DNA from 2 places in the Micromonospora sp. NPDC049240 genome. Region 1 is predicted to be linked to the other one. Evidence: riboswitches for the same ligand, from Rfam matches in the RefSeq annotation. Region 1 holds a riboswitch; the other holds the start of a gene.
What was found. A riboswitch is a leader RNA that binds a small molecule or an ion and turns the genes downstream of it on or off. The one in region 1 is predicted to bind cobalamin.
Positions count from the first base shown of each region.

Region 2: linked by a shared signal. The riboswitch ahead of AB0B02_RS06645 (ribonucleoside-diphosphate reductase subunit alpha) and the one ahead of bluB (5,6-dimethylbenzimidazole synthase) in region 1 are both predicted to bind cobalamin.

Region 1 covers NZ_JBEZCX010000020.1:30,301-44,979, reverse strand. Annotated here, with positions in the region: gene cobM (precorrin-4 C(11)-methyltransferase) at 1-668, opposite strand, end outside; gene cobI (precorrin-2 C(20)-methyltransferase) at 665-1,447, opposite strand; gene AB0B02_RS26285 (cobyrinate a,c-diamide synthase) at 1,444-2,805, opposite strand; gene cobO (cob(I)yrinic acid a,c-diamide adenosyltransferase) at 2,802-3,413, opposite strand; gene AB0B02_RS26275 (VWA domain-containing protein) at 3,474-5,720, opposite strand; gene cobN (cobaltochelatase subunit CobN) at 5,717-9,385, opposite strand; cobalamin riboswitch at 9,706-9,835, opposite strand; gene bluB (5,6-dimethylbenzimidazole synthase) at 10,032-10,673, opposite strand; cobalamin riboswitch at 10,708-10,911, opposite strand; gene AB0B02_RS26260 (cation:proton antiporter) at 11,225-12,517, shown strand; gene AB0B02_RS26255 (hypothetical protein) at 12,619-13,032, opposite strand; gene AB0B02_RS26250 (glycosyltransferase) at 13,148-14,296, shown strand; gene AB0B02_RS26245 (ketoacyl-ACP synthase III family protein) at 14,280-14,679, opposite strand, start outside.
Region 2 covers NZ_JBEZCX010000003.1:292,988-307,666, forward strand. Annotated here, with positions in the region: gene AB0B02_RS06610 (bifunctional copper resistance protein CopD/cytochrome c oxidase assembly protein) at 1-1,745, shown strand, start outside; gene AB0B02_RS06615 (PepSY-associated TM helix domain-containing protein) at 1,882-3,330, shown strand; gene AB0B02_RS06620 (TetR/AcrR family transcriptional regulator) at 3,418-3,999, opposite strand; gene AB0B02_RS06625 (hypothetical protein) at 4,068-5,081, shown strand; gene AB0B02_RS06630 (cytochrome P450) at 5,140-6,363, shown strand; gene AB0B02_RS06635 (hypothetical protein) at 6,455-6,715, shown strand; gene AB0B02_RS06640 (acetylhydrolase) at 6,715-7,665, shown strand; cobalamin riboswitch at 7,812-8,021, shown strand; gene AB0B02_RS06645 (ribonucleoside-diphosphate reductase subunit alpha) at 8,143-10,524, shown strand; gene AB0B02_RS06650 (ribonucleotide-diphosphate reductase subunit beta) at 10,548-11,543, shown strand; gene AB0B02_RS06655 (hypothetical protein) at 11,695-13,929, shown strand; gene AB0B02_RS06660 (hypothetical protein) at 13,923-14,450, shown strand; gene AB0B02_RS06665 (helix-turn-helix transcriptional regulator) at 14,447-14,679, opposite strand, start outside.

The DNA of each region.
Region 1 (14,679 bases):
CAGAGCCGGTGCTCCTTGACCGTCGCCGCCAGGGTGCCCACCGTGCAGCGCACCACCAGCTCGTCCGGCCAGGTCGCCCGGTACGCGACCACCGCCGGGGTGTCCGCCGAATAGCCGCCGGCCAGCAGCTCGGCCTGCGCCTGGCCGGACCGTGCGGCGGAGAGGAACAGCGCCATCGTGGTGCCGTGCCTAGCGAAGTCGCGGACCCGTTCGCCGGGCGGCATGGGGGTCTTGCCGCCTTCGAGACGGGTGAGGATCACCGACTGGGCGACCTCGGGGACGGTCAGTTCGCGTCCGGCGATCGCGGCGACGGCGGTGAACGACGAGACGCCGGGAACGATCTCGACGGCCAGGCCGAGCGCCCGGCACAGGTCCAGTTGCTCCTGCACCGCGCCCCAGAGCGCCGGGTCGCCGGAGTGGATCCGGGCCACCGTCAGCCCGCGCCGCGCGGCCCGCTCGTACAGCGGCAGCACTCCCTCGACGGGCAGTTGCGACGAGTCCACGATCTCCGCGTCGGCCCGGGCGTGGCCGAGCACGTCGGCGTGCACCAGGCTGGCCGCCCAGATCACCAGGTCGGCGTCGGCGATCACCCGGGCCGCCCGCAGGGTCAACAGGTCCGCCGCGCCGGGGCCGGCCCCGACGAACCACACCTTTCCGGAGCCGGTCACAGTTTTCCTCCTCGGCGGTCCCGGCGGGCGGGAACCAGCAGCGTCGACAGGTACGGCAGGTCGTGCTCGGCGTCGTCCACCGCGCCGATCCGCTCGTCGGGCAGCCCGAGGCCGCACCCGAGCACGGCGTCGCCGAGGCGGCCCTGCCGGCGCAGCTCCCCGACCAGCTCCGGGTGCCGCCGCCAGCCCTTGTAGGCGACCACGGTGCCCGGGCCGGCCAGCGCGTCGGCGAAGAGCGCCAGCCCGGCGGTCGCCGGTAGCAGGGTCAGCGGCTCGCGTCCCTCGCAGAGCGGGGTGCCGCTGCGCGCGGCCAACTCCTGCATGGCGGTGATACCGGGCACGGTGGCGACCCGCACCACCGGGCGCAGCGCGCGGACGCTCTGCGCCAGGTAGCCGAAGGTGGAGTAGACGTTGGGGTCGCCGATGGTGGCGAAGGCGAGCGCCCGCGCCCCGGCGTCGACCGCCTCGACCACCACGCGGGCGGCGGCGTCCCAGGCCGCCGCCCGGCGCGGGCTCACGCCGCCCCGGTCGTCCAGGGCGAACGGCAGCCGGCGCAGCCGGTCCGCCCCGACGTGCGCCAGCACGGTCCGCTCGGCCCGCCCGGCGGCCCCGCCCTGGTCCGCGGCGCCCGCGGGCCGATCGGCCATCACGGGAACGAAGACCAGGTCGGCCGCACGCAGCACCCGTACCGCCTTGAGGGTGAGCAGTTCCGGGTCGCCGGGCCCGACGCCGATCCCGGTCAGCACGGCGTCGACCGGCGCGGCGGCCCCGGCGGTCATCGGCACGCCTCGACCAGGCGCCGGGCGGCGGACGGGTGGCCGGCCCAGTGGGTGTGCAGGTAGGAGGCGTGCACCCGGCCGGCCACGAAGCCGTGCGCCGCGCCGTTCCAGCGCCACGCCGGCTGCTCGCCGTGGCCGGGGTCGGTGGTGGTGAGGTGGAACTCGTGGCCGCGTACCGCGTCGCCGGCCCGGGCCACCGGGGAGTCGGCGGCGGCGACCGCCTCCCGGTAGCCGAGGGTCAGCCGGCCGGTCATCCGGGCCGTCAGGTCGAGCCGCCCGCACATGGCCGCGCCGTCCAGGGACCGGCCGAGGTAGAGCAGCCCGGCGCACTCGGCGACGATCGGGCCGTCGAAGGCGGCCACCTCGGCACGGAGTGTGGCGTTGCCGGCCAGCGCCTCCGCGTACGCCTCGGGGAAACCGCCCCCGACGATCACCGCGCGGGTGCCGGCGGGCAGTGCCGGGTCGCGCAGCGGGTCGACGGTGACCACGTCGGCGCCGGCCGCGGTGAGCAGTTCGGTGGTCTCCGCGTACGAGAAGGTGAAGGCCGGACCGCCGGCGACCGCGACCAGCGGACGGTCCCCGCCGGCCGGGCCGCCGACGGCGGCGACCGGGTCCCAGGCGGGCACCCGCAGCGGCGCGGCGGTGCGGGCCAGGTCGAGCACGGCGTCCAGGTCCACCGTGGACTCGACCAGGTCGGCGAGGGCCGCGACGATCGCGAGCGACTCGGGCGCCCGCTCGGCGACCGGGACGAGCCCCAGGTGCCGGGCCGGGGCGGCCACCTCGGCGGCCCGGGTGACCGCCCCGAGCACCGGCACGCCCACTTCGGCGAGCGCGTCGCGCAGCAGCGTCTCGTGCCGGGGCGAACCGACCCGGTTGAGGATCACCCCGCCGATGCGCACCGTCGGGTCGAAGGCGGCCATGCCGAGGGTGAGCGCGGCGGCCGACCGGCCCTGCGCGGTGGTGTCGAGCACCAGCAGCACCGGCGCGTCGATCAGCCGCGCGACGTGCGCGGTGGAGGCGAACCCGCCCCGGCCCACCGCGCCGTCGTGCAGGCCCATCACGCCCTCGACCACGGCGACGTCGGCGGGCGTGGGCACGCTCGCGCCGTGCCGCAGCAGCGGGGCGATCCGGTCCGCGCCGACCAGGAAGGGGTCGAGGTTGCGGCCGGCCCGGCCGGCGGCGAGCGCGTGGTAGCCGGGGTCGATGTAGTCCGGACCGACCTTGTGCGGGCTGACCGTCAGGCCACGGCGGCGCAGCGCGGCGAGCAGCCCGGTGGCCACCGTGGTCTTGCCGTGCCCGCTGGCCGACGCGGCCACCACCAGCCGGGGCAGCGCCCAGGGCGTCGTCGGGTCGGTCACCACTCGATACCCTTCTGGCCCTTCTGACCGGCGTCCATCGGGTGCTTGACCTTCGTCAGTTCGGCGACCAGGTCGGCCGCCTCGACCAGCCGTGGGTCGGCGTCGCGCCCGGTGATCACCACGTGCTGGAAGCCGGGCCGGTCGGCGAGGGTGGCGACCACCTCGTCGACGTCCACCCAGCCCCACTTCATCGGGTAGGTGAACTCGTCCAGCACGTACAGCCCGTACCGCTGGGCGGCCAGGTCGCGCTGGATCTGCCGCCAGCCCTCCAGCGCGTCGGCGGCGTGGTCGGCCGCACCGGCGCGCTGGATCCAGGACCAGCCCTCGCCCATCTTGTGCCAGGCCACCGGCGCGCCCTGACCGGTGCGCTCGTGCACCTCGCCGAGCGCCCGGAAGGCGTTCTCCTCCCCCACCCGCCACTTGGCGCTCTTGACGAACTGGAACACCCCGATCGGCAGGCCGGCGGTCCAGGCCCGCAGCGCCAACCCGAACGCGGCGGTCGACTTCCCCTTCATCTGTCCGGTGTGGACGATCAGCAGTGGCCGGTGCCGCCGCTGCCGGGTCGTCAGGCCGTCGTCGGGCACCGTGCTCGGCTTCCCCTGTGGCATCAGCGATCTCTCCTCGTCGGCACTCCGGTCGGACGGTCGGTCATGGGCGCGCGTCGTCCGCTACGCCGGGGCGGCGCGTGCGGGACCGCGGGCGGACGGCCGGGTGACCGCGTGCAACGGGTGGCGGGGGGCGTCGAGCTGGGTGGCCAGGCGGTGGGCCAGGCGCAGGCGGACCGGACCCGACTCGCAGTCGACGACCACGCAGGGAGCGCCGGTGGCGGCGAGCACCGTCGCCGCCGTGGCCGCCCGCTCCAGCGGGCGCCGACCCGCGGTGGCACGACCGTCGGTGACGACCAGCACCAGCGGGCGGCGCTTCGGGTCGCGCAGCCGTTCCCGGCGCAGCAGGTCGGCCGCCGCGAGCAGGCCCTCGGCCAGCGGGGTACGCCCACCGGTGGACATCTCGGCCAGCCGGATCGAGGCGGTCAGCACCGACGAGGTGGCCGGCAGCAGGGTGCGTGCCCGGTCGCCCCGGAAGGCGATCACCGCCACCTTGTCCCGCCGCTGGTACGCGTCGGTGAGCAGGGCGAGCACGGCGTCCTTGACCGCCGTCATCCGCTCGCGGGCGCCCATCGACCCGCTGGCGTCCACCACGAACAGCACCAGGTTGCCCTCGCGTCCCTCGCGGACCGCCTCGCGCACGTCGTCCGGGCGCAGCCGCAGTGGGCCGGTGAGCCGACCCCGGGCCGCCTGGTGCGGCGCGCCCGCGCGGACCGTGGCCGGCAGGTGAAGCGCGGCCACCCGACCGGACGGCACCCGGGCGCCCGTGGTGCGGCCCCGCCCGGTGCGGGCGCGGGACCGCCGACCGGGCACCCCGTCCCCCACCCCGGGCGCGGTGAGCAGCCGCGCCGTCAGCCCACCCCGGGGTACGGCCACCGACTGAGGGCCGGCGCCGCCGTCGCCCGGACCGGGCCGGCCCCGACGCCGGTCGTCGCTGCCGCCGTCGCCCGGCCGGCCGCCGTCGGCCCGCCCGCCGGGACCGGGCGGCCCGTCCCCGGCGAACGGCTCTCCGTCGGGTCCGCGTCGCTCGGCGTCGACGGTGCCGCGCCCGCCGGAACCGTGCGCCTCCGGGTCTGCCACGTCGGGACCGCGACCGTCCCCGGCACCCCGGTCTCCGCCGCGCCCGTCCGGGCCGCCCCCGCCGAAGCCGGGACCGTCCCCGGCGGCCCCACCGTGGCCGCCCGGACCGCCCGGACCGCCCGGACCGCCCGGACCGCCGGGACCGCCCGGACCGCCTGGACCGCCGTCCCGCGGGCCGTCGCCGTCGGGGCCGCCGTCGTCCGGGTCGTCGGGGTGCTCGTCCTGGGCGCGCTGCAACGCCTCGTCGAGGCGCTTGTCGTCCAGGCCGGGAGTGTCGAACGGGTCGCGGCGACGCCGGTGCGGCAGGGCCAGCCGGGCGGCCATCCGGACGTCGTCGACGGTCACCCGGTCCCGCCCGTGCCAGGCGGCGTGCGCCATGGCGGTACGGGCGGTGACGATGTCGGCGCGCATCCCGTCCACGTCGAACGCGGCGCAGACCTCGGCGATCTGGCGCAGCGAGGAGTCCGGCAGTCGTACCCGGGCGAGCCGCTGCCGGGCGGCGGCCACCTGTCGGGCGGTCCGCGCCTCGGCCTCGGCCCAGCGGGCGGCGAAGCCGGCCGGGTCGGCGTCGGCGGCCAGCCGGCGACGGACCACCTCGACGCGGACCGCCGGGTCCCGGCTGGCGCCCACCTCGACGGTGAGCCCGAACCGGTCGAGGAGCTGCGGGCGCAGCTCACCCTCCTCCGGGTTCATCGTGCCGACCAGCAGGAACCGGGCGGCGTGGCTGACCGAGACGCCCTCCCGCTCGACGTGGTTGCGACCCATCGCGGCGGCGTCGAGCAGCAGGTCGACCAGGTGGTCGTGCAGCAGGTTCACCTCGTCGACATAGAGCACCCCGCGGTGCGCGGCGGCCAGCAGGCCCGGTTCGAAGGCGCGTACCCCCTCGCCGAGGGCCCGCTCCAGGTCCAGCGAGCCGACCACCCGGTCCTCGGCGGCGCCGACCGGCAGCTCGACCAGCCGGGCCGGCACGGTCTCGGCGGCGGCGCCGGCGGGGTGCGGACCGTCCGGGCAGGCCGGGTCGGGCGCGGCCGGATCGCACCCGAACCGGCAGCCCGCCACCCGCCGCACCGGTGGCAGCAGCGCGGCGAGGGCCCGTACGGCGGTGGACTTGGCGGTGCCCTTCTCGCCCCGCACCAGCACCCCGCCGATCGCCGGGGAGACGGCGTTGAGCAGCAGCGCCAGCCGCATGTCGGCCATGCCGAGCACAGCGCTGAACGGGTAGGTGCTCATGCGCGTTCCTCCAGGTCACCCTCGCTGGCGAGGTACGTGTCGCGGAGCCGGTCCAGGGTGGCCGGCTCCGGTTCGGCCCACAGCCCCCGGTCGGCGGCCTCCAGCAGCCGCTCGGTGATGCCGCGCAACGCCCACGGGTTGGACCGCTCCAGGAAGTCACGGGTGGTGTCGTCGAAGACGTAGGCGGCGGCGAGGTGCTCGTACATCCAGTCGTCGACCACCCCGGCGGTGGCGTCGTAGCCGAACAGGTAGTCCACGGTGGCGGCCAGCTCGAACGCGCCCTTGTAGCCGTGCCGGCGCATGGCGGCGATCCACTTCGGGTTGACCACCCGGGCCCGGAACACCCGCCGGGTCTCCTCGCCCAGCGTCCGGGTGCGCACGTCGTGCGGCATCGCCGAGTCACCCACGTACGCCTCCGGCGAGGCGCCGGTCAGGTGGCGGACCATCGCCACCATCCCGCCGTGGTACTGGAAGTAGTCGTCGGAGTCGACGATGTCGTGCTCGCGGGTGTCCTGGTTCTTCACGGCCACCGCGATCCGGGCGAACGAGCGTTCCATGTCGGCACGCGCCTCCCGCCCGTCGAGACCGCGGCCGTAGGCGTAGCCACCCCAGACCGCGTACACCTCGGCGAGGTCGGCGTCACTGCGCCAGGTACGGGCGTCGATCAGCGGCAGCAGCCCCGCGCCGTACGCGCCCGGTTTGGAGCCGAAGATCCGGGCGGTGGCCCGCCGCTCGTCGCCGTGCTCGGCCAGGTCGGCGGCGACGTGCGCGCGGACGAAGTTCTCCGCGTCCGGCTCGTCCAGCGCGGCCACCCGCCGGACGGCGTCGTCGAGCAGCGCCACCACGTGCGGGAACGCGTCGCGGAAGAACCCGGAGATGCGGACCGTGACGTCGACGCGGGGCCGGCCCAGTTCCGCGGTCGACACCACCTCGACGCCGGTGACCCGCCGCGAGCGGTCGTCCCACACGGGTCGGCAGCCGAGCAGGGCCAGCACCTCGGCGATGTCGTCGCCCTGGGTCCGCATGGCGCTGGTGCCCCAGACGGACAACCCGACCGACCGGGGGTACACGCCGGTGTCGGCGAGGTGCCGCGCGAGCAGCGAGTCGGCCAGCGCCGTGCCGACGTCCCAGGCGTTGCGGCTGGGGATGGCCTTGGGATCGACGGAGTAGAAGTTGCGACCGGTGGGCAGCACGTTGACCAGCCCCCGGGTGGGCGAGCCGGACGGGCCGGGCGGCACGAACCGGCCGTCCAGGGCGCCGAGGGTGTTGGTCAGCTCGTCGGTGGTCCGCGCCAGGCGGGGCACCACCTCGGTGGCGGCGAAGCGGAGCACCGCGGCGGCGTCCGGGACGGCCCGGCCGGTCACCTCCGCGACCACCGCCTCGACCGCGTCGGCCTCCCAGCAGAGGGTCTCCAGGCCGACCACCAGCCGGCGCGCCAGCGCCTCGATCAGGTCGACGGCGTCGGCGGCGGTGACCGACGGCCCGTCCACGACCTCGGTCAGCGCGGCCGGCACGGCCACCCGCCGCCCCGGCGACGCGAGCAGCGCCTGCTCGTCGAGACCGTACGCGCCGGCGAGGGCCTGCCGCAGGCCGGGCAGGGCACGGGTGCCGCCCCAGACCTGCGGGGCGCGTAGCACCGCGAGGACCAGGTTGACCCGCGGTTCGCCGGTGGGGGCGGCGGCGAGGACGTGCAGCCCGTCGCGGATCTGCACGTCCTTGACCTCACAGAGGTAGCCGTCGAGGTGCAGCACGAAGTCGTCGAAGTCGTCGGCGTCGGGCATCGCCTCGGCGTGCAGGTCGTGGTGCAGTTCGGCGGCGCAGACCAGGTCCCAGATCTGCGCCCGCACGGTCGGCGCCTTGGCCGGGTCGAGGGCCTGCACGGTGGCGTACTCGTCGAGCAGTTGCTCCAGTCTGGCCAGGTCTCCGTAGGTCTCGGCGCGGGCCATCGGCGGCACCAGGTGGTCGACCACGACGGCGTGGGCACGCCGTTTGGCCTGGGTGCCCTCACCGGGATCGTTGACGATGAACGGATAGACCAGCGGCAGGTCGCCCAGCACCGCGTCGGGGGCGCAGTCGGCCGCCAGGCCGAGGCCCTTGCCGGGCAGCCACTCCAGGGTGCCGTGCTTGCCCAGGTGCACCACGGCGTCCGCGCCGAACCCACCGTCGGCGACCGGCGCGGCGAGCCAGCGGTACGCGGCCAGGTAGTGGTGGCTGGGCGGCAGGTCCGGGTCGTGGTAGATGGCGATCGGGTTCTCCCCGAAGCCGCGCGGCGGCTGGATCAGCAGCACCACGTTGCCGAAGCGCAGGCCGGCCAGCACGATGTCCCCGCCGTCGGTGTACAGCTCGCCGGGCGGCTCACCCCAGTGCTCCCGCATCCGCTCGCGCAGCGCGGCGGGCAGCTCGTCGAACCACCGCCGGTACGTGTGTCCCGGTATCCGGGCCTCGGCGGCGCGCTGCTGCTCCGGGGTGAGCCACTCCACGTCGTGGCCGCCCGCGGCGATCAACGCGTGGATCAGGGCGTCGCCGTCGTCGGGTGGCGGGGCGTCGCCCAGGTGGTAGCCGGCGTCGGCCAGCGCCGCGAACAGCCGGACGGCGGAGGCCGGGGTGTCCAGACCGACCGCGTTGCCGACCCGGGAATGCTTGGTCGGGTACGAGCTGAGCACCACCGCGACGCGCTTGTCGGCGGCGGGCACGTGCCGCAGCCGGGCGTGGCGGACCGCGATGCCGGCCACCCGGGCGGCCCGGTCGGGGTCGGCGGCATAGACCGAGAGCCCGTCGGCGTCGATCCGCTTGAACGAGAACGGCACGGTGATGATCCGGCCGTCGAACTCGGGGATGGCCACCTGCATGGCGGCGTCCAGCGGGGACAGTCCGGCGTCACTGCCCGCCCACTGCTCGCGGGTGCTGGTGAGGCAGAGGGCCTGGATCACCGGCACGTCCAGCGCCGCGAGGGCGCCGACGTCCCAGGCGTCCTCGTCGCCGCCGCCGGAGGCGTCAGCGGCCACCGCTCCGCCGGCGGCGAGCACGGTGACCAGCAGCGCGTCGCACCGGCCGAAGAGTCCGAGCGGACCGGCGCCGGTGGTCAACCCCCGCAGCGAGCCGCAGAAGATCGGCAGCGGGTTCCCGCCGGCGGCCCGTACCGCGTCGGCGAGCACGTCGACGAAGCCGGTGTTGCCGGCCAGCGCGTGCGCCCGGTAGAAGACGATCCCCACGGTGGGCCGGCCGGGGACGATCTCCGGATCGCCGTGCACGCCGTAGGCCGGGGTGGGCGCGGGCGGGTCGAAGCCCTCGCCGGTGAGCAGCACCCGGTCGGACAGGAACCGGGCCAGCCGGCCCAGGTTCGCCGGGCCACCCTCGACCAGGTACGCGAGCGCCTGGGTGACCACACCGGACGGCACGGTGGAGACCGCCATCAGCTCCGCGTCAGGCAGCGCCTCACCGCCGAGCACCACCGTGGGGACGCCGCTGGCCAACACGGCGGCCAGCCCGTCCGGCCACGTCTGCCGGCCGCCGAGCAGGCGTACGACGGCGAGGTCGACGCCGTCGACGAGCGCGGGCACCGCGTCGGCGTCGACCCGCTCGGGGTTGGCGAGCCGGTAGTCGGCGTCACTGGCGCGGGCGGCCAGCAGGTCGGTGTCGGCGGTGGACAGCAGCAGGATGCGCACGAGAAACTCCGGAGAGTGACGCCCGGGGTCGCGTGAAGGCGACCGGGGCGAAGCGGGATGGGAGCGGCGTCAGCGGGTGCGGCGACCCACGGCGCGACTCACCGGGACGCGGGTCGGCGAGCGGTCAACGCCGGCGGCACGCGGCCCAGTCGGGAGCGTGAACCGTCCCGGGTGCGCCGGCACGGCCGGCGGCGTGGCGGGCGACGGGTGCGGCGGAGTGTCCACCGTGCGGATCATGACGATGTTCGTCGATGAAAGAGATGCCGTGCGTCATCGGGTCCTCCTCGGGTGTCCACGCCCTGGGGTACGTCCGACGGCCGAAGTATCCTGGCTTCCGGATCGACGCTCACCCCCGGCCTTCCAACCGCACGCACACGGCCGTGACTCGCGAGGGGGGATCACTCCCCGGTGACAGTGGCGGGACCGCGCCGGAATCACACCGGCTTCCTTCACTGCCGTCAGGCCGCGAATGCTGCCACACCTCCCGACCCCGGGTCAACGCCCCTCCCGCCAGGGGTGGGCGCGACCCAGCCATCGAAACGTGTTGATCGACCTCGCCGGGTCGGGCGCCGTCACGACACCCGGGCCGGTGGCCCTGCCGCGCGATGCCGGCCGGGCCACCGGCCCCAGCCACGGTGGACAGACGTCAGTCCGTGACCGATCCGGGGTTCCAGCGGTCGTGGTGGATCGCCGTGCGCAGGGGGCGGCGGTGGCGCCAGCCGTGTCGTTCGAGATCGGGCACCGCTTCGAGGTGGGTGACGGGGCCGAGGCAGAGCCAGGCGACGGGTCGGATGCCGGCCGGAATGGCGAGCAACCGCTGGAGGAACTGCTCGCGATAGAACGACACCCAGCCGAGGCCGAGGTTCTCGGCGGCGGCGGCCAGCCAGAGGTTCTGGATGGCCAGGCACACGGAGTACAGGCCGGCGTCGGCGATGGCGTGCCGCCCCAGGACCGCGGGGCCGCCGCGGTCGGGGTCGTAGGTCACCACGATCGACAGCGAGGACTCCATGATCCCGTCGATCTTGATGCGGGAGAACCGCCGGGCCGCCTCGGCGTCGAGAGTGGCGGCGAACGTGTCACGCTCGGCCCGGACGTGCCGGTGGAACGCTTCGCGCAGGTCCCGGTCACGGACCAGGATGAAATCCCACGGCTGGGACAGTCCGACACTGGGCGCGGCGTGCGCCGCAGCCAGCACCCGGTCGAGGACCCCGGGGGCGAGGGGCTCGCCGGTGAACTGGCCGCGGACGTCGCGGCGGCGGTGGATCACGTCGTAGATGTCGCTGATCATGGGCAGGCTCCCGCTGCGCTCATGCCCCACCCGGGTGGGGCCGATGACGCGAGGCCGGTCTTCGGACTCCCAGATCAACACCGGTCCGCCCGCCTTCCCAGCCGGTTCGGCCAGTGACTGCGCACACGTGCGCGTGGGCGGCAGTTCCCTGGTCACCGCGGCGGGCCCGTGCCGGAGTCACACCGGCTTCCCGATTCTCCCCACCACCGGGTGGGGCACCTCGCAACAGTTCATGCCGCCCGGCACAATACCCGGAGGGGGCCGCGCCCGTGGCGGGATGGAGAGCCACAAGCGGTCATCCAGCGGCTCACGGCCGGGGAACCGCCGCCGGCAGCGCCGATCGCCTTCCAGCGAGCCTTCCCGATCCGGTTGTCCGATGCCTTGAGTGATCTCAACGAATTTGGGAAGGTCAATTCGTTGGCGACAGTCAATCCGGGAATGGTGCTACGTCGACCGGCTGACGCCACGGCCCGCACCGATGCCGCGGCGGGTCGGCTCCGCCGCGGCGTTTCCCGTCCGCGTCCGCGCGGCCCGCACCGAAAGGACTCCTGGTGGCCATACCGGTCGCACCTCTCGGCACCCATTCGCTGCTGATCTTCCTGCTCCAGGTGGGCATCCTGCTGGCCGCCGCCGTCGCGCTCGGGCGCCTCGCGGCACGCGCGGGCATGCCCTCGCTGGTTGGTGAACTGACCGCAGGCGTGGTGCTCGGTCCGTCGGTCCTCGGCGCGGCCGTGCCCGACCTGTCCCGGTGGTTGTTCCCCCAGCAGTCCGAGCAACTGCACCTGCTCGACGCGGTCGGTCAACTCGGCGTGCTCCTTCTGGTCGGCCTCACCGGCATGCACCTGGACCTCGGGCAGCTACGCCGCGACGGTGGCGTGGCCGCCCGGGTCAGCATCGGAGGGCTCGTCGTCCCCCTGGCGCTCGGCGTCGGCCTGGGCCTGCTCCTCCCGTCCAGCGTGCTCCCGGCCGGCACCGACCGCCCGGTCTTCGCCCTGTTCCTCGCGGTGGCGATGTGTGTCAGTGCCATCCCGGTCATCGCCAAGACCCTGTGGGAGATGCGACTGCTGCACCGCGACATCGGCCACCTGATCATGAGCGCGGCCATCGTGGACGACGTCGTCGGCTGGCTGCTGCTCTCGGTCGTGGCCGCGATGGCAGCCGGCAGTCTCGGCGGCCTCGACGTCGCCCTCGCGGTCGGCACCGTGGCCCTCGTCGTCGTGGTCGCCCTGTGGCTCGCCCGGCCGCTCGTCGGCGCGCTGCTGCGGCGGGTACGAGCTGGTGGAGAGCGTGGTCCCACCGTCGCGTCGGTGGTGGTGATCCTGCTGCTGTTCGCCGCCGCCACCCACGCGCTGCACCTGGAGCCGGTCTTCGGCGCCTTCGTCGGCGGTCTGGTGATCAACGGCTGCGCCAGCCTGGACCGTGAGGCTCTTGCCCCGTTGCGGCTGGTCGTGATGAGCGTACTGGCGCCGCTGTTCTTCGCCACCGTCGGCCTGCGCAGCGATCTGACCGCGCTGGCCCGGCCCGCCGTGCTCGGTGTCGCCCTGCTGGTGCTGGCCGTGGCGGTCGTCGGCAAGTTCGTCGGCGCGTACGTCGGGGCCCGGGCCGCCCGCCTGGGTCACTGGGAGGGCCTCGCCCTCGGCGCCGGCCTCAACGCCCGAGGCGTCATCGAGATCATCGTCGCCACGGTCGGGCTGCGCCTCGGCGTCCTCGACACCGCCATGTTCACGGTCATCGTGCTGGTCGCCATCGTCACCTCGGTGATGGCGCCGCCCTGCCTGCGCTACGCGGCCGCCCGACTGCCCGCGTCGGCGCGGGAACACCGTCGTGCCGAGGCTCTGAGCTGATCTCCGCCCGTCACGCCGTGGAAGCCCGACCGTGGGCACCACTGTCGGCGCGCCGTCGCCTCCCGGACGTCGCCGGCGATCCGGGGCAGCGCGCCTCCGGGTTACGGAGCCTGGGTCCTGGCGCGCAGTCGGTCGACGGCGGCGCCGATCATCACGCTGTACGGGTCGTCGCCCAGCGCGGACCGGGTGGCTTCGGCGCGGTCGAGGTGACGGCGGGCGGCGGGGAGGTCGCCCAGGCGCAGGTGCGAGGCAGCGAGGTTGAGGTGCAGTGAGGGATAGAACGGGGCTACCGACGAATGCGGGGCGGTGTCCGCGTCGGCCAGGGCGCGCTCGTCCCAGGCCAGTTCGTCGGCAGCGTCGGGGCTGAGGTCGGCGATGTGGTGGGCCAGGACGCAACGGGTCAGCGGATCCGACGACGCGGCCCACTCGCTGATCAGACGGTCGCGGGAGACGTCACCGCCGCCGATCAGAGCGGTCGCCCGGGCCAACTCGGTGGTCACGTCCGCCTGGTGCACACGGTGACTCTAACCGGGACGCCGGGCGGTGGCAGTGAGCCACCGGCTTCGGTACAGTGACGCTCATCCAATCCAGCGAAGGCCGTCTATGCATATCTGGATCACGAGTCACGCGATGACGTCCCATGTCCGGCCGCTGCTGCCGGTGGCCGACGCGGCGCGACGGGCGGGACACGACGTCACGGTCGCGGTGCCCGCAGCGGCGGAGCCGCTGGCTCGACGGCAGGGGTTCGCCACGGCTGCGGTCGGGGACGACTGGCTGGCGCAGCTCACCGGCGAGGACGGTCGGTCGCCTGTCGTGCCGCTGGCGGAGCTTGAGGACGGGGCGCGCACCGTGGCGCAGCAGATGGCGGGAGGGCCGGCCGGGCGAACCGCCGCTGACCTGCTGGCACTGGCCGAGCGGAAGACGCCGGATCTCATTGTCCGGGCGTCGACCGAGTTCGGCGGCGCGCTGGCGGCGGAGGTGCTCGGCGTGCCGCACGTCTCGGTGTCGACCGGGGGCGCGACGGCGCTGACGTACGGGCCCGATCGGCTGGCGGCCTCGCTGGCGCCGCACCGGGAGGCGCTCGGCCTCGCGCCGGACCCGGAAGGGCTGGCGAGTTACCGCTATCGGCACGCCTCTTTCCTGCCGCCAGGCTACGACCGGGCCGAGGAGTCGCTGCCGCACACGCGTTGCTACCGGCACGCCGATCCGCTGACCGCCGGTGAGTCGCTGCCGGAATGGCTGGAACAGCGGCGTTCCGGACGCCCACTGGTCTTCGCGAGCCTCGGCACCCTGGTGCCGCATGTGACCGGCTACGGGCCCGCACTTGTCCGGATGCTGGTCACGGCCCTGGACGGGCTCGAGGTCGACGCGATCGTGTCGACGGCAGGCGTGCTGCCGGCGGGCGTGGCGCCGGGGCGGCCGCACGTGGTGCTGGTCGACACGATCTCGCAACCGTTGCTGCTGGCCCACTGCGACGTGTTCGTCACGCACGCCGGGCAGAACAGCGTGCGCGAGGCACTGGGGGCCGGGGTTCCCATGGTGACGATGCCGATCATGGGAGACCAGCTGTACAACGCCGCCCGCTGCGTCGATGCCGGCGTCGCGGCGACGGCGCCGGCCCCCGAGGCGACGATCGCGCGGCTGCGGCGGGAGATCCGGCAGGTGCTGAGCGAGCCGGCCTACCGCGAGCGGGCGGACACGGTACGCCGGCAGATGGCGGCGCTGCCGTCGGTGGACGATCTGGTCGCCGAGTTCCCCGCGCTCACCGGGGTGCGGTAGGCAGGATCTCCCACACCGCGACCGTCCAGCCGAAGCCGGCACCGGAGCCGATGGCCACGACGTGCCGCCCCGCTCGGACCAGGCCGTTGACGAGCAGGTGATGGAGCTGGACGAACTGGTCCGCGGCGCCGAGGTGCCCGATGTCCCGGCCCCAGTCGTAGAGGGTCGCCGTGGCCGGAATGCCCAGGCGCTCGCCATAGGTGTACGCCACGACCGTCTCGCCGATGACCGGGTGGACGAACAGGTCCACCCCGTCGACAGTGATCCCCGCGTCGGCCAGGGCGTTGTCCAGGGCGGTGCGCAGGCCGGCCTGGGTCTGCTCGATCGCCTCGTCGTAGCGTTCCGGGCTGAGCAACAGGTACTCCCGTTTGCGGCCGCGCAGG
Region 2 (14,679 bases), on a different contig from region 1:
CAAGCGTCTCCGCGCACGGCTGGTTGCTGCTGCGCCGTGCCGGCCTGGCCGCGGCCGGCTGGGCCGTGGCCGCCCTGACGCTGCTGGTGCTCACCGTGTCCGACCTGCTCGGCGTGCCGCTCGACCGGCTCGGCGCGGTGAGCGTGGTCAGCTTCGGCGTCGACATCACGCAGGGGCGGTCGTTGCTGGTGCAGGCCGGACTGGCGGCGGTCGTGGCGGTGGCGGCCCGGGTCGGCGTGTCCCGTCGCACGGCCGCGGTCGCCGCCGGGTTGGCGCTGGTCGGTCTGCTCCCTCCGGCGCTGACCGGCCACGCCGCCGGCGCGGGCAACCACCAGATCGCGGTGTCCAGCCTCGCGCTGCACGTGCTCGCCGCCGCGCTGTGGGCCGGCGGCCTGGCCGCGCTCCTGACCGTCCGCCGCAGCCGGCACCTGCCCGGCGCCGCCGGGCGCTACAGCCGGCTCGCCCTCGCCTGCTTCGTCGCCGTCACGGTCAGCGGCCTGGCCAACGCCGCGGTCCGCCTCGGCGCGGTGGACCAGCTCTGGCAGTCCCGGTACGGGTGGCTGGTGCTCGGCAAGCTGGCCGCGCTCGTGCTGCTCGGCCTGCTCGGCGCCGCCCACCGCACGCGCACCCTGCCGGACCTCAGCGCCGGGCGGCGCGGTGCGTTCGCTCGGCTCGCCGCCGGGGAACTGGTGGTCTTCGCCGCCACGGTCGGCCTGGCCGTGGCGCTGTCACGCAGCCCGGCCCCGGTTGCCGAACCAGTCGACGCCGACCCGGTGACCGAGGTGCTCGGCTTCCCGATGCCGGCCGCGCCCACCGCGGCACACCTGCTCGGGCAGCCGCTGCCCGACCTGTTCCTCCTGACCGTGACCGTGGTCGGTGTCGGCGGCTACCTGGCCGGGGTGCGCCGGCTGCGCCGGGGCGGGCACCACTGGCCGGTGGCCCGCACCGCGAGCTGGGTCGGCGGGCTGCTGGTGCTGGCCGCCGCCACCGGCCTCGGCTTCGCCCGCTACGCCTACGTGCTGTTCAGCGCGCACATGGCGCAGCACATGGTGCTGTCCATGGTGGTGCCGATCCTGCTGGTCGGCGGCGCCCCGGTCACGCTCGCCCTGCGGGCGCTGCGCCGTCCGACCGAACCAGGCGTACGCGGCGCCCGGGAGTGGCTGCTGCGCGCCCTGCACAGCCGGGCCACCCGGCTGCTCACGAACCCGCTGGTGGCGCTCGGCAGCTACACCGCCGGCCTGTTCGGGCTCTACTTCAGCGACCTGCTCGGCACGCTGATGCGGTCCCACCTCGGGCACCTGGCCATGCTGGGGCACTTCGTGGTCTCCGGCTACCTGCTGTTCTGGGTGCTCGTCGGCACCGATCCGGGCCGACCCCGGCTCCCCCACCCGATCCTGGTGCTCATCCACCTGGCCTCGATGATGGCGCACGGCTTCTTCGGGCTCGCGCTGATGCAGACCACCACCGTCATCGCCCCGGACTGGTACCTCGGTGTGCACCCCGGCTGGGCCGCATCACCATTGGAGGACCAGAGGCTGGGCGCCGGCATCGCCTGGGCGTTCGGCGAGATTCCGGCCGCCGTCGTCATGGTCCTGCTGGTCCGGCAGTGGATCCGAGCCGACCAGCGCGAGCAGCGCCGCCTCGACCGGGCCGCGGACCGGGCCGAGGCCACCGGGGAGGACGACGACCTGGCCCGCTACAACGCGTTCCTCGCCGCCGCCGCACGCGAGCCCGACCGGAACTGATCGGCACATCGGCGGGAACTTCCGCGCGACCCGGCCCGACCATCCACCCGGGAGGCGGCAACCGCGCACCACGGCACGGCTCGACGGGCAGCGGGCCGGCCATTCCCCGTTCCTCGTTCCGATCGGAGTTGCCCACGTGTCCGTGACCGAACTGCCCGGCGACCGCGCGCCGGCTTCCCCCACCGCGCCGGCCGACCCGGCCCGGCCGGCGCGTCGGCCCACGCCGCTGACCGCGCTGCTGACCCGCCTGCACTTCTACGCCGGCATCCTCGTCGCGCCGTTCCTGCTGGTCGCCGCGCTCACCGGGCTGGCCTACACGCTCACCCCGCAGCTCGACGACGCGCTCTACGGCGACAAGCTCACCGTCTCCACCGTCGGCGAGCAGCCCCGACCGCTCGCCGAGCAGATCGCCGCCGCCCGTGCCGCGCACCCCGACGGCACGCTCACCGGGGTGCAGCCCGGCGACGGCGACCGGACGACCCGGGTGGTGTTCGCCCGCGACGACCTCGGCGACCGGCAGCACACCGTCTACGTCGACCCGTACACCGCCCGGGTGTCCGGGCAGCTGACCACCTGGTTCGGCTCGACGCCGGCCACCACCTGGCTGGACGACCTGCACCGTAACCTGCACCTGGGCGATGTCGGCCGGCACTACTCGGAGATCGCGGCGAGCTGGCTGTGGGTGCTGGCGCTGGGCGGCGTGGTGCTGTGGTGGCGTCGGCGCGCCGCCGGCCGGGCCCGCGTCCGGCACCTGCTGGTACCCGACCTGTCCGCCGGTCGGGGCGTGCGGCGCACCCGGGGCTGGCACGCCACGACCGGCGTCTGGCTCTCCGTCGGCCTGCTGTTCCTCTCCGCCACCGGCCTGACCTGGTCGCGCTACGCCGGGGCGAACTTCGGCGCCGGCCTGGACGCGCTGCGCGCCGGTGCCCCCGCGATCTCCACCGCACTCGCCGGCCCGCCACCGGCCGCCGGTGGCGGACACCAGCACGGCGGGTCGTCCGTCGCCCCGGCGGCGGACCCGGCGACCTACGACCGGGTGCTGGGCAGTGCCCGCGCCGCCGGCCTGTCCGGGCCGGTCGCGATCACCCCCGCGGCTGAGGACGGCACCGCGTGGACGGTCGCGCAGACCGACGACGTGTGGCCGGTCGGGTACGACCGGGTCGCCGTCGACCCGGTCGCCGGCACGGTCACCGCCCGCAGCGACTTCGCCGACTGGCCGGTCTTGGCGAAGCTCAGCAAACTCGGCATCCAGGCACACATGGGCCGGCTCTTCGGACCGGTCAACCAGGCCCTGCTCGCCGCGCTCGCGCTCGGTCTGCTCTGCGTCGTCGTCTGGGGGTACCGGATGTGGTGGCAGCGCCGCCCCACCCGCACCGACCGCCGGACCCCGCTGGGCGCGCCGCCGACCCGTGGGGCGGTACGCGGGGTGCGCCGGGGGGTGCTGCTGGTCGGGGTGCCGGTGGTGGTGGCGCTCGGCTGGGCGCTGCCCTGGTTCGGCGGCCCGTTGCTCGGCTTCCTCGTGCTCGACGGCGTGCTCGGGCTGCTCCGCCGGCGACGCCCGGCCCCGGTGCCGAGCGGGTCCTGAGGCCGCGCGACCGCCGATCCGCGAACCGTCCGGCGGGCCGGTGCCACTGCCGGTCCAGCCGGGGCCGCCGTGCGGGTCGGCGCCGGGTCAGCCGTGGCCGCGCACCAGGGGCAGGAACACCTCGTCCACGATCTCGACAAGCACCTCGTCGGGGACCGAGGGGATGCCGCGCATCGCGTACTCGGCGCGGAGCAGCATCATCGGCGCCGTCGCCACCCGGGGCCGGGCGGCCGCCGCCGGCGCCTCGCCCCGGGCCGCGGCCCGCTCCAGCATCCCGAGCCACGCGCGGTCCATGGTGTCCGCACCGGACCGCTCCCGCATCAGGGTGAGCAGCTCCGGGTCGTCGGCCGCGGCGGCGAGCAGGCCGCGCAGGATCGTCCCGTGCGGCGAGGACCACGTCTCGTTGGCCCGCCGGAGCATCTCCAGCGCGTCGCCGCGCAACGTTCCGGTGTCCGGGTTCGGCATGGCGGCGTCGGACAGGTGGCGGTACGCCGCGATGCCCAGCGCCGCCCGGTGCGGCCACCGGCGGTAGATGGCGTTCTTGTTGGTGCCGGCACGGGCGGCGACCCGGTCCATCGTCATCCCCGAATATCCGGATTCGCGCAGCTCCGCCGCGGCGGCGTGCAGGATCGCCCGTTCCAGTTCCTCGCCCCGGCGCCTCGTGCCCATGGCTTGCAGGGTACTCGACGTACCCTGTAGGGTACGCGGCGTACCTTACGAACGGGGAGGAACGCGAGATGCGCGTCTTCGGCATGAACTACGACACCGGCTTCGTGAGCGCCGGGTCCACCACCCACGAACCCTTCGACCCGGCGACCGTACGGCGCGACCTGCGGGTCATCCGGGACGAGCTGCACTGCGACGCGGTGCGGATCACCGGCGGCGTCCAGGACCGGCTGGAGCTGACCGCGCGCCTGGCGGCCGAGACGGGGCTGGAGGTGTGGTACTGCCCGTTCACCAACGGCCTGGACCGCGCCGGGCTCATGGCGTTCCTGCTCGACGGCGCCGAACGGGCCGAGCGGCTGCGACGCGAGGGCGCCTCGGTCGTCTACCTCACCGGCTCCGAGATCTCCATGTTCACCGAGGGCTTCCTGCCCGGCCGCGACCTGACCGAGCGCCTGACGCTGTTCACCGATCCGATGCGGATGCGGGAGGCGGTCCCGGTCGCGCGGGCCGCGGTGCGCGACTTCTTCGCCGACGCGGTTCCCGCGGTGCGCGAGCGGTTCGGTGGCCCGGTCGGATACGCCTCGATCCCCCTCGAAGGCGTCGACTGGACTCCGTTCGACATCATCGCCAGCGACGCCGGCTACCGCGACGCCACGAACGCGGCAGCGTTTCCGCAGAGCCTCGCGGCGGCGGTCGGCCAGGGCAAGCCGTACGCCGCCACGGAGTTCGGCTGCTGCACGTATCGGGGCGCCGCCGACGTCGCGGGCGCGACGGAACCGGTGACCTACGACGAGCACGGCCGGGCGGAGAAGCTCACCGCGACGCTGGAGCGCGACGAGGAGGGCCAGGCCCGCTACCTCGTCGACCTGCTGCGCGACTACGAGGCGGGCGGGGTGGAGGCGGCGTTCGTCTACACGTTCGCGAACCGGCACCTGCCCACCACCGGGGACCCGGAGCACGACTACGACCTGGCGGCCCGGGGCATCGTGCGGGTGCTGCCGGACGGCTCGTGGACACCCAAGGCTGCCTTCCACGCCCTCGCCGAGTACGGCCGCGCCCGCGCGTCGAGCCGGTCGGCCGGCTAGGCGTCCGACCCCGACGGCGGGGCCCCCGCCGTCGGGACCGAGCTGGCACTGTGGACGGATGACGGACACCGACGCCCGCCGGCCCCACCCCTTCTACCAGGACGCCGACGGCGTCAACCGGCCGCCCGGCCCGCGCAAGCACCCCGACTACGCCCGGTTCGCCGCCGGCTCTCCGGTGGTGCCGATCGTGCGCCGGGTCCGCGGCGAGCCGGTTCCGGCGCTGCTGATCTGCCGGTACGCCGACGTACGCGAGGTGCTGCGCCGGCAGGACGTCTTCTCCCGGGCCGCCGCCGCGTACGCCGACGAGGTCGACGTGTCCGGCACCATGCTCGGCATGGACGGGGCCGAGCACGCCCGGGTGCGCGGCACCGTGAAGGACGCGTTCACCCGACCGGCCGTCGACGGGCTGCGCGACGCGGTCCGCACCGCGGCCGAGGAGCGGCTCACCGCCATGGTGGGCCGGGGTGCACCGGCGGACCTGGTCCGCGACTTCGCCGTCCCGTTCGCACTGGACGTGATCTGCGACCTGCTCGGTCTGCCGGCCGACGACCGGATGCGGTTCCGCCGGTGGGGCGACATGTTCCTCGGCGCCGGCGACCTGAGCCGCGAGGAGGCGGCCCGGTCCGCCGAGGAGATGGGCGGCTACCTGTGGGAGCAACTCGAACAGCGACGCCGCCGACCCGGCGACGACCTGCTCGGCCGGATCGCGACCGCCGCCGCCGACCAGCCGGTGGACGTCCAGATCAAGCTGCCGATCTCACTCGTGGTGGGTGGCTGGGAGACCACGGCCAGCTCGATCGCCACGTTCGTCCACGTGCTCCAGACCGAGCCGTACGGGCCGGCCGGCACCGGTTGGACGTACCTTGTCGCGCACCCCGAGCGGCTGGACGGCGCGGTCGCCGAACTGGAGCGGCTGCACTCCACCGCGAACGGCGACGAGATGCCGCGGCGGGTGATGACGGACGTGACGCTGCCCAGCGGCGCCCGACTGGCGGCGGGCGACATCGTGGTCCCCTCGCACGACGCCGCCAACCGCGACCCGGCGGTGTTCCCGGACCCGGAACGGATGGACTTCGACCGCGCGCCCACCCCGCACCTGTCCTTCGGGCACGGCGCGCACTACTGCATCGGGGCCCACCTGGGCGCGCTGGAGGTCCGCACCGCGCTCGCCCTGCTGCTGCGGGAGCTGCCCGGCCTGCGCCTCGCGGTGCCGCCGGACGAGGTGCCGTGGAAGCCGGGCCACGCCATCCTCGGCCCGGTCGGGCTGCCGGTCACCTGGTAGGCGCGGCACCCGGCCGTGGACCGGGGCACGCACTTGCATCTATACACTCGGTATATATACTGAGTGAATAAGCTGCCGAGGAGGATCACTGATGACCGAGACATCCGTCCCCGAACACGGCATGACCCGCCGCACCCTGGTCCGGGCCGCGTTGGCGGTGGGAGCCGGCGCGTCGATCGGCGTCGCCGGCGGCACGCCGGCGGCACGCCGGCGGCCACGGCCCAACCGGGGCCGGCCCGGCTCACACTGCCCACACCGACCGGACCCCACCCGGTCGGCACCGTTGCGCTGCACCTGGTCGACCGGTCACAACCGGACCCCCTCGCCGGGCCGGAACGGTATCGAGAGCTGATGGTCAACGTCTGGTATCCGGCCCGGGACGTGTGGCGGCACCCCCGCGCCGAGTGGATGACCGCCGCGTCGCTACGTGCGCTGCTGGAGTCCTCCGGGTTCGACCCCGACGCGGTGCGGGCGCCGCTGACCGCCGGACACGAGGGCGCGCCGGTGCGACGTGCCGCCCGTCGGCTGCCGGTGGTGGTCTACTCGCACGGCGCGGGCAGCCACCGCTCGGACACCACCATCGCGGTCCAGGAACTCGCCAGCCACGGATACGCGGTGGTCACCGTGGACCACACGTACGACGGGCCCGTCGAGTTCCCGGACGGCCGGGTGACCGTGCGGGAGGACGCGTACGACTCGACGCCCTGGACCTACACGCGGGACGTTCGGTTCGTGCTGGACCAGATCGGCGTCCTCGCCGCCGGGGGCAACCCCGACGTCGACCGCCGGCCGCTCCCGGTCGGGCTGGGCGCGGCGCTGGACCCGCACCGGATCGGCATGTTCGGCTGGTCGAAGGGGGGCACCGCGACCGCGCTCACCATGGGCACCGACCCGCGGGTACGCGCCGGACTGAGCTTCGACGGGCCGATGCTGTCACAGCCGCGGCCCACCATCGACCTGGACCGGCCGTTCATGCTGATGACGGCGGAGTACACGCGCGTCACCGAGCCCGCCGTCGCCGAGTTCTGGTCGCACCTGCGCGGCTGGCGGCTCAACGTTCAGGCCGCTGGCGCGCTCCACCAGTCGTACGGCGACAACCAGTGGCTGGTGCCGCAACTGGCGCGGGTGATCGGGATGAGCGACGAGGAGCTCACCGGCTGGATCGGCACCCTCGACCCCGCCCGCGCGGTACGCATCCAACAGGCGTACCCGTTGGCCTTCTTCGACAGGCACCTGCGGCACCGGGGTCACCTGCTGCGCGGCCCGAGCCGCTCCTTCCCCGAGGTGTCGTTCGTGGCCTGAGCCGATCGGTGGGCGGCGGTGTTAAGCGGGGCCCCCTCCTCTACCGGAGGCGTTAACAAGGGGCCCCGCCTTCACCTCCAGCGGTGAGACGCAGCCGACACGCCCGACGCGACATCTGGTGTTGCCCACCGGCCATCGCCGCCATATATGGTGTCCCCGCAGCTGGTTCGGCCGCGCCTGAACGGCGCGGCCGAGGCAAGAGGGAACCCGGTGGAAGTCCGGGACTGCCCCGCAGCGGTGAGTGGGAACGACCGCCGTCATCAGCACTGGGCCACCGGCCTGGGAAGCGACGGCCAGTAGGCGACCTCGTGTCACGCCCGCGAGTCCGAAGACCTGCCAGCGCGCCGTGCGCTGCCGCGCGCGGCGGTCGAAGGTCGCGCGGGACGACCGACGCCAGCAGCCGGGCCGGTCCTGCGTGCCGTGCCCGTTGGCGTTCTCCCGCCGGCCGAGACCATCGGTGACAGCGAGGGAGAGGTCATGACGGTCGTGCGGGAGAGTCAGCGGTCCGGTGCCACCGGGCCGGAGCAGCGCCGGCTGGCGATGCGGGTCCGCAAGCGGGACGGCGACACCGAGCCGGTCGACGTCAACCGGATCGTCCGGGCGGTCGAGCGCTGGGTCGCCGACCTGGACGAGGTCGATCCGCTGCGGGTCGCCACCAGGACCATCAGCGGGCTCTACGACGGGGCGAGCACCGCGGAGCTGGACCGGTTGTCGATCCGGACCGCGGCGGAGCTGATCGGCGAGGAGCCGCAATATTCCAGGTTGGCGGCCCGGCTGCTGGCCGCGTACGTGGCCGAGGAGGTCCGCGGGCAGCAGGTGACGCGCTTCAGCGAGTCGATCGGGTACGCGCACGGGCTGGGGCTGATCGGTGACGACACCGCCGCGTTCGTGGCCCGCCACGCCGGTGAGCTGGACGACGCCGTGGACCCGGCCGGTGACCTGCGGTTCGAGTACTTCGGACTGCGTACCGTGGCGGACCGTTACCTGCTGCGGCACCCGGAGTCGCGGCTGGTGGTGGAGACGCCGCAGTACTGGCTGTTGCGGGTGGCCTGCGGGCTGTCGCACACCCCGGCCGAGGCGGTCGGTCTCTACCGGCTGATGTCCAGCCTGGCCTACCTGCCCAGCTCCCCCACGCTGTTCAACTCGGGCACCCGGCACACCCAGATGTCGTCGTGCTTCCTGGTGGACTCGCCCCGCGACGAGCTGGACTCCATCTACGAGCGCTACCACCAGGTGGCGAAGCTGTCGAAGTTCTCCGGCGGCATCGGCATCTCCTGGTCCCGGGTGCGCGGCCGGGGCGCGCTGATCCGGGGCACGAACGGGCGGTCGAACGGCATCGTGCCGTTCCTCAAGACGCTCGACGCCGGGGTGGCGGCGGTGAACCAGGGCGGCCGGCGCAAGGGCGCGGCCTGCGTCTACCTGGAGCCGTGGCACCCGGACGTGGAGGAGTTCCTGGAGCTGCGGGACAACACCGGCGAGGAGTCCCGGCGGACCCACAACCTCAACCTGGCCAACTGGATCCCGGACGAGTTCATGCGCCGGGTCGAGGCGGACGAGGACTGGTCGCTGATCGACCCGTCCGACGCGCCGGAACTGCCCGACCTGTACGGCGAGGCGTTCGACGCCGCGTACCGGGCGGCCGAGAAGAAGGCGGTCCGCACGGTCCGGGCCCGTGACCTGTACGGGCGGATGATGCGCACGCTCGCGCAGACCGGCAACGGGTGGATGACGTTCAAGGACGCCGCGAACCGGCTGTCCAACCAGACCGGCGAGCCGGGCAACGTGATCCACCTGTCCAACCTGTGCACCGAGATCCTGGAGGTCAACGACGACGCCGAGACCGCGGTGTGCAACCTCGGTTCGGTGAACCTCGGCGCGCACGTCACCGCCGACGGGGTCGACTGGGAGAAGCTGCGGGCCACGGTGCGCACCGCGGTGGTGTTCCTGGACCGGGTGATCGACATCAACTACTACCCGGCCGCGCAGGCGGCGGCGTCGAATCCGCGCTGGCGGCCGGTCGGGCTGGGACTGATGGGCCTCCAGGACGCGTTGTTCACGCTGCGCCTGCCGTTCGACTCACCGGCGGCGCGGGAGCTGTCCACCCGGGTGCAGGAGGAGATCCTGCTGACCGCGTTGGAGACCTCCGCCGGGCTGGCCGAGCGGTTCGGGCCGCATCCCGCGTACCCGCGGACCCGGGCCGCGAAGGGCGACCTGCACCCGGACCTGTGGGGCGCGACGCCGACCCAGGTCGACAGGTGGGCGGCGTTGCGGGCGCGGATCGCCGCGTACGGGCTGCGCAACTCGCTGCTGGTGGCCATCGCGCCGACGGCCACCATCGCCTCGATCGCCGGCTGCTACGAGTGCGTCGAGCCGCAGGTGTCGAACCTGTTCAAACGGGAGACCATGTCCGGCGAGTTCCTCCAGGTCAACACGTACCTGGTGCGGGAGCTGAAGGCGCGTGGCCTGTGGACGCCGCAGGTCCGCGACCGGATCAAGCGGGCCGAGGGCTCGGTGCAGGGCGTCACCGAGCTGCCCGCCGAGGTGCGGGAGTTGTTCCGGACCGCGTGGGAGCTGCCGCAGCGGGCGCTGATCGACCTGGCCGCCGCGCGGGCGCCCTACGTCGACCAGTCCCAGTCGTTGAACCTGTTCCTGAGCGCGCCGACCATCGGCAAGCTCTCCTCGATGTACCGGTACGCCTGGAAGGCCGGGCTGAAGACCACCTACTACCTGCGGTCGCGTCCGGCGACCCGGATCCAGCAGGCCACCGTGGCCCCGGTGCTCGCCCCGGTGCCCGCCCGCGACGACGAGGCGCTCGCCTGCTCCCTGGAGAACCCCGAGAGCTGCGAGGCCTGCCAGTGACCACCGTGCCCGAGAACCGCCCGATGCTGCTCGACCCGGGCATGGACCTGACCCTGCGGCCGATGCGCTACCCGCACTTCTTCGACCGGTTCCGCGACGCCATCCGCAACACCTGGACCGTCGAGGAGGTGGACCTGCACGCCGACCTGGCCGACCTGGAGCGGCTCTCGCCGGCCGAGCGGCACCTGGTGTCCCGACTGGTCGCGTTCTTCGCCACCGGCGACACCATCGTCGCCAACAACCTGGTGCTCAACCTCTACCAGCACGTCAACTCGCCGGAGGGGCGGCTCTACCTGTCCCGCCAGCTCTTCGAGGAGGCGGTGCACGTCCAGTTCTACCTGAACCTGCTGGACACGTACGTGCCGGACGAGCGGGAGCGGTTCGCCGCGTTCGCGGCGGTGGAGAACATCCCGTCGATCGCCCGCAAGGCGGAGTTCTGCTTCCGCTGGATCGACTCGATCCACGAGCTGCGGGAGCTGCGCACCCGGTCCGACCGGCGGGCGTTCCTGCTCAACCTCATCTGCTTCGCCGCGTGCATCGAGGGGCTGTTCTTCTACGGCGCGTTCGCCTACGTCTACTTCCTGCGGTCCCGGGGGCTGCTCAACGGGTTGGCCTCCGGCACCAACTGGGTGTTCCGGGACGAGTCGATGCACATGGCGTTCGCGTTCGACGTGGTGGAGACCGTCCGCGCCGAGGAGCCGGAGCTGTTCGACGCCGAGCTGGAGCAGCAGGTCCGGGACATGCTCGCCGAGGCGGTGGAGTGCGAGGCGCAGTTCGCCGAGGACCTGCTCGACCAGGGCGTCTCCGGGATGTCGCCGGCCGACATGCGGCAGTACCTGCAACACGTGGCGGACCGGCGGCTGGCGGCGCTGGGCCTCGCGCCGATGTACGGCAGCGGCAACCCGTTCGCGTTCATGGAGTTGCAGGACGTGCAGGAGCTGTCGAACTTCTTCGAGCGGCGGGTGTCGGCGTACCAGGTCGGGGTGACCGGCAGCGTCACGTTCGACGACGACTTCTGACCCCGCGTCCCCGTCCCGGCCGCCGTCCACGGCCGGGACGGGACCGTCCCCGGATACGCGCATGCGCGTATCGCCCGCGGCGCCTCCGATCCGCACAGTTGTCTGCGCCGATCCCCACCCGGGCGTCGGCGGACGAGGGGGGAACCGCACCATGAAACGGATACGTCGACGGCTGCGGCCGTTGCTGGCGGCGGCACTGGCCACGGTGGTCGGGGTGACGTTCGCCGCCGCGCTGCCGGCCGCGCCGGCCGCGGCGAGTTACGGCTCCACGGTCACCGTCACGGCGAACGAGATGCACACCACGGAGTGCCTGGACCGGGTCTGGCTGGTCGTCTGCGACCCGCCGGAGCTGTTCGGCGTCGCGATCATCACGCAGGACGACGGCCAGCAGCAACGCTGTGAGATGGCGCTGCCGGCGGCCTCCGGCACGGACATCGTCGGCGACCGCACGGTCTGCGCCGGGCGGTCGGTCACCGGCAACTTCCGGGTCAACTTCGAGCTGTGGGAGGACGACTCCACCGAGGGCGGCAGCCGTGAGCAGGCCGACCTCAACCCGGGCACGGCGAAGGACTGGGCGACCACGAACCTGCTCGGCGGCCGGGCCGGGGTGTCCCGGTGGACCACCAGCGGCGGGCCGTCCCGGGCGATCTTCACGGTGACGGTCGCGGCCCGACCGACGAGCATCGCCATCTCGTCGCCGTCGCCGACCGGCACGCCGCGCGAGTTCGACCCGCGGCTCGGCGAGCGGCTGATGATCAGCGGATCGCTGTCGGTGCCGTCGGCGCTGCGGTTCACCGTCACCTCGCAGGCCACCGGGGCATCGATCGTGCTGGCCGAGGCGCCGTTCTACGGCGGCGCGTTCAACATCGACTGGGACGGCCGCTGGTCCGACGGGTCGTACGCGGCCGTGGGCGGGTACACGATCACGGTGGTCGACCCGGTCGACGCCGGCTCGGCACGGACCACCCAGGCCCGGGTCATCCAGCGGGTCGGGCTGGCGTTCACCGGCATGACCAGCCAGCCGGCCACGAACTGGCAGTACCGCAGCGGCCCGATCGTGGTGAGCGCGGTGGCGACGGCCGCCGGCACGTTCCGGATGCGGGTGACGCGCGGCGGCGTCGAGGTGTTCCGCAGCGCCGACCAGCGCCGCGCCGCCGGCCCGATCTCGTTCTCCTGGACCGGCCGGCACGCCGACGGCTCCTGGGCCACGCCCGGCAGCTACGTGTTCACGCTGGAGGGCACCGCCGACGACGGGCGGGCCTTCCCGGCCGCCTCCCGTACCGTGCCGGTCAGCGACCCGCCGCCCGGCCTGGAGGTGTACGCGCTGGCCGAGCCGGGCGTCCCGGCGGTCAACCCGCAGGCGGTGCCCGGCACGTCGATCCGCGCCAAGGTGGTCGCCACCGACCACACCGCCCGGCCGGCGGCCCGGATCACCGTGGAGATGAGCCCGGCCGGCTGGATCGGACGCCCGGTGACGCTCGCGCCCCGCGTGGTGAAGACCTGCGAGCAGACCAGCGAGTGCCAGGCGGTGATCCCGGCGGACATCCTGGCCGGCGCGGCGGTCGCCTACCGGGTGACCGCCAGCGAGGCGGACGGGGTGCCGGAGGCACGCACCGCGACGGCGGACTGGCGGATCACCGACCTGAACCCGCCGGCGCCGTCGCAGACCCCGGAGGTGACCCTGGTGCCGCTGTGGCGGGCCAGCGTGCCGGCGGTGGTGGACGGGAACGGGCGGGTGAACACCCGGCCGCTGAACCAGAGCATCGACGTGGCGTACGCGCCGGGCACCGGCTACGACACCACCACGCTGGACGGCGCGCGGCAGTTCGGCAACGCGGTGGACGACAACGCGTGGCAGTTGCTGGGCATCCGGTCGCGGGTGTTCCCCAGCTCGATCGGCACGCACTGGTCGCAGGTGGGGATCTGGGTGCAGAACGTGCCGGTCGAGGTGACGGTCAGCCCGGACGGCGACGCGTTGTGCCGGCGCGGCGCCTTCAGCCCGGTCAGCTTCGCCGAGACCAACGGCGTGCTGCACACCGTCAACTGCCGGGACAACGCCTCCGGCTCGGTGTTCAGCGCCGACTCGCCGACCGTGGGCTGGCACGAGCTGCACCACAGCGCCTACCACGAGGGCGACGAGTACTGCTGCGACGGCGGCTACTGGTACGGCGAGGGGAAGAACACCTACCACTCGTTGACGGACTGCCGGCGGGGCGGGTCGGACGCGGGCACCTGCAACGAGATCACCGACGGCGTGACCCCGACCGGCTGGTGGCGCAGCGACGGCCCGATGGCCGACGTCATGATCGACAACTCGGTCGAGCGGGCCGACGACATCCGGGCCGCCGAGGCGACCTTCGCACGATGCGGGAGAGGGCAATGCTGAACCGACGTCTCCGTACCCTGGTGGTGGCCGCACTGGCGCTGCCGTTCCTCGGGGCCGTGGCGGTCGCCTCGCAGGCCGCGCCGACGGCGGCCGGCGCGGCGCCGGTGGTGCCGGCGCCGACCGTCGACCCGGCGAACCCGACCACCGGCACCCACCTGCGGCTCGGGCTGCGCGTGTCGGCGCGGGCCGCCACCCCGACCCTGCTGGAGATCGACCGGGGCTTCCCCTCGTCGCTGCGCGACTCCGGCGGGCCGTTCCAGCTCGTGGTGCGCGACGCCGCCGGGGCGGTGCTGGACACGCTGGCGCTCGACGACCCGCTCGCGGTCCGGGTGTACGACAGCAAGCGCAACGCGCACGACACGCCCCGGGTCAAGGAGGCGGACGTGGTGGTGGACCTGCCGGTCGCCGACACCGCGGCCGTGGTGGACGTGATCCTGGCCGACCGGCGGGTCGGCCAGGTCGAGATCGGGTCGCTGATCCGGGCCTGCCAGGGCGCGCCGCTGCCCTGCGCCACCATCTAGGACCGCCGGCCGGGCACCTCCAGGATGCCGAGTTCGACCGCCTTCATGACGGTGGCGACCGGCCCGGAGGTGCCCAGCTTGCGGTGCACGTGTTCCAGGTGCTTGCGGACCGTGCCGGCGGCCAGGCCCAGCCGGCGGGCGGTGGCCGGCACGGTCAGCCCGTCGGCGATGCCGCGCAGCACCTCCACCTCCCGCCCGGTGAGCGTCGCGCCGCCGGGGAGGGCGACGC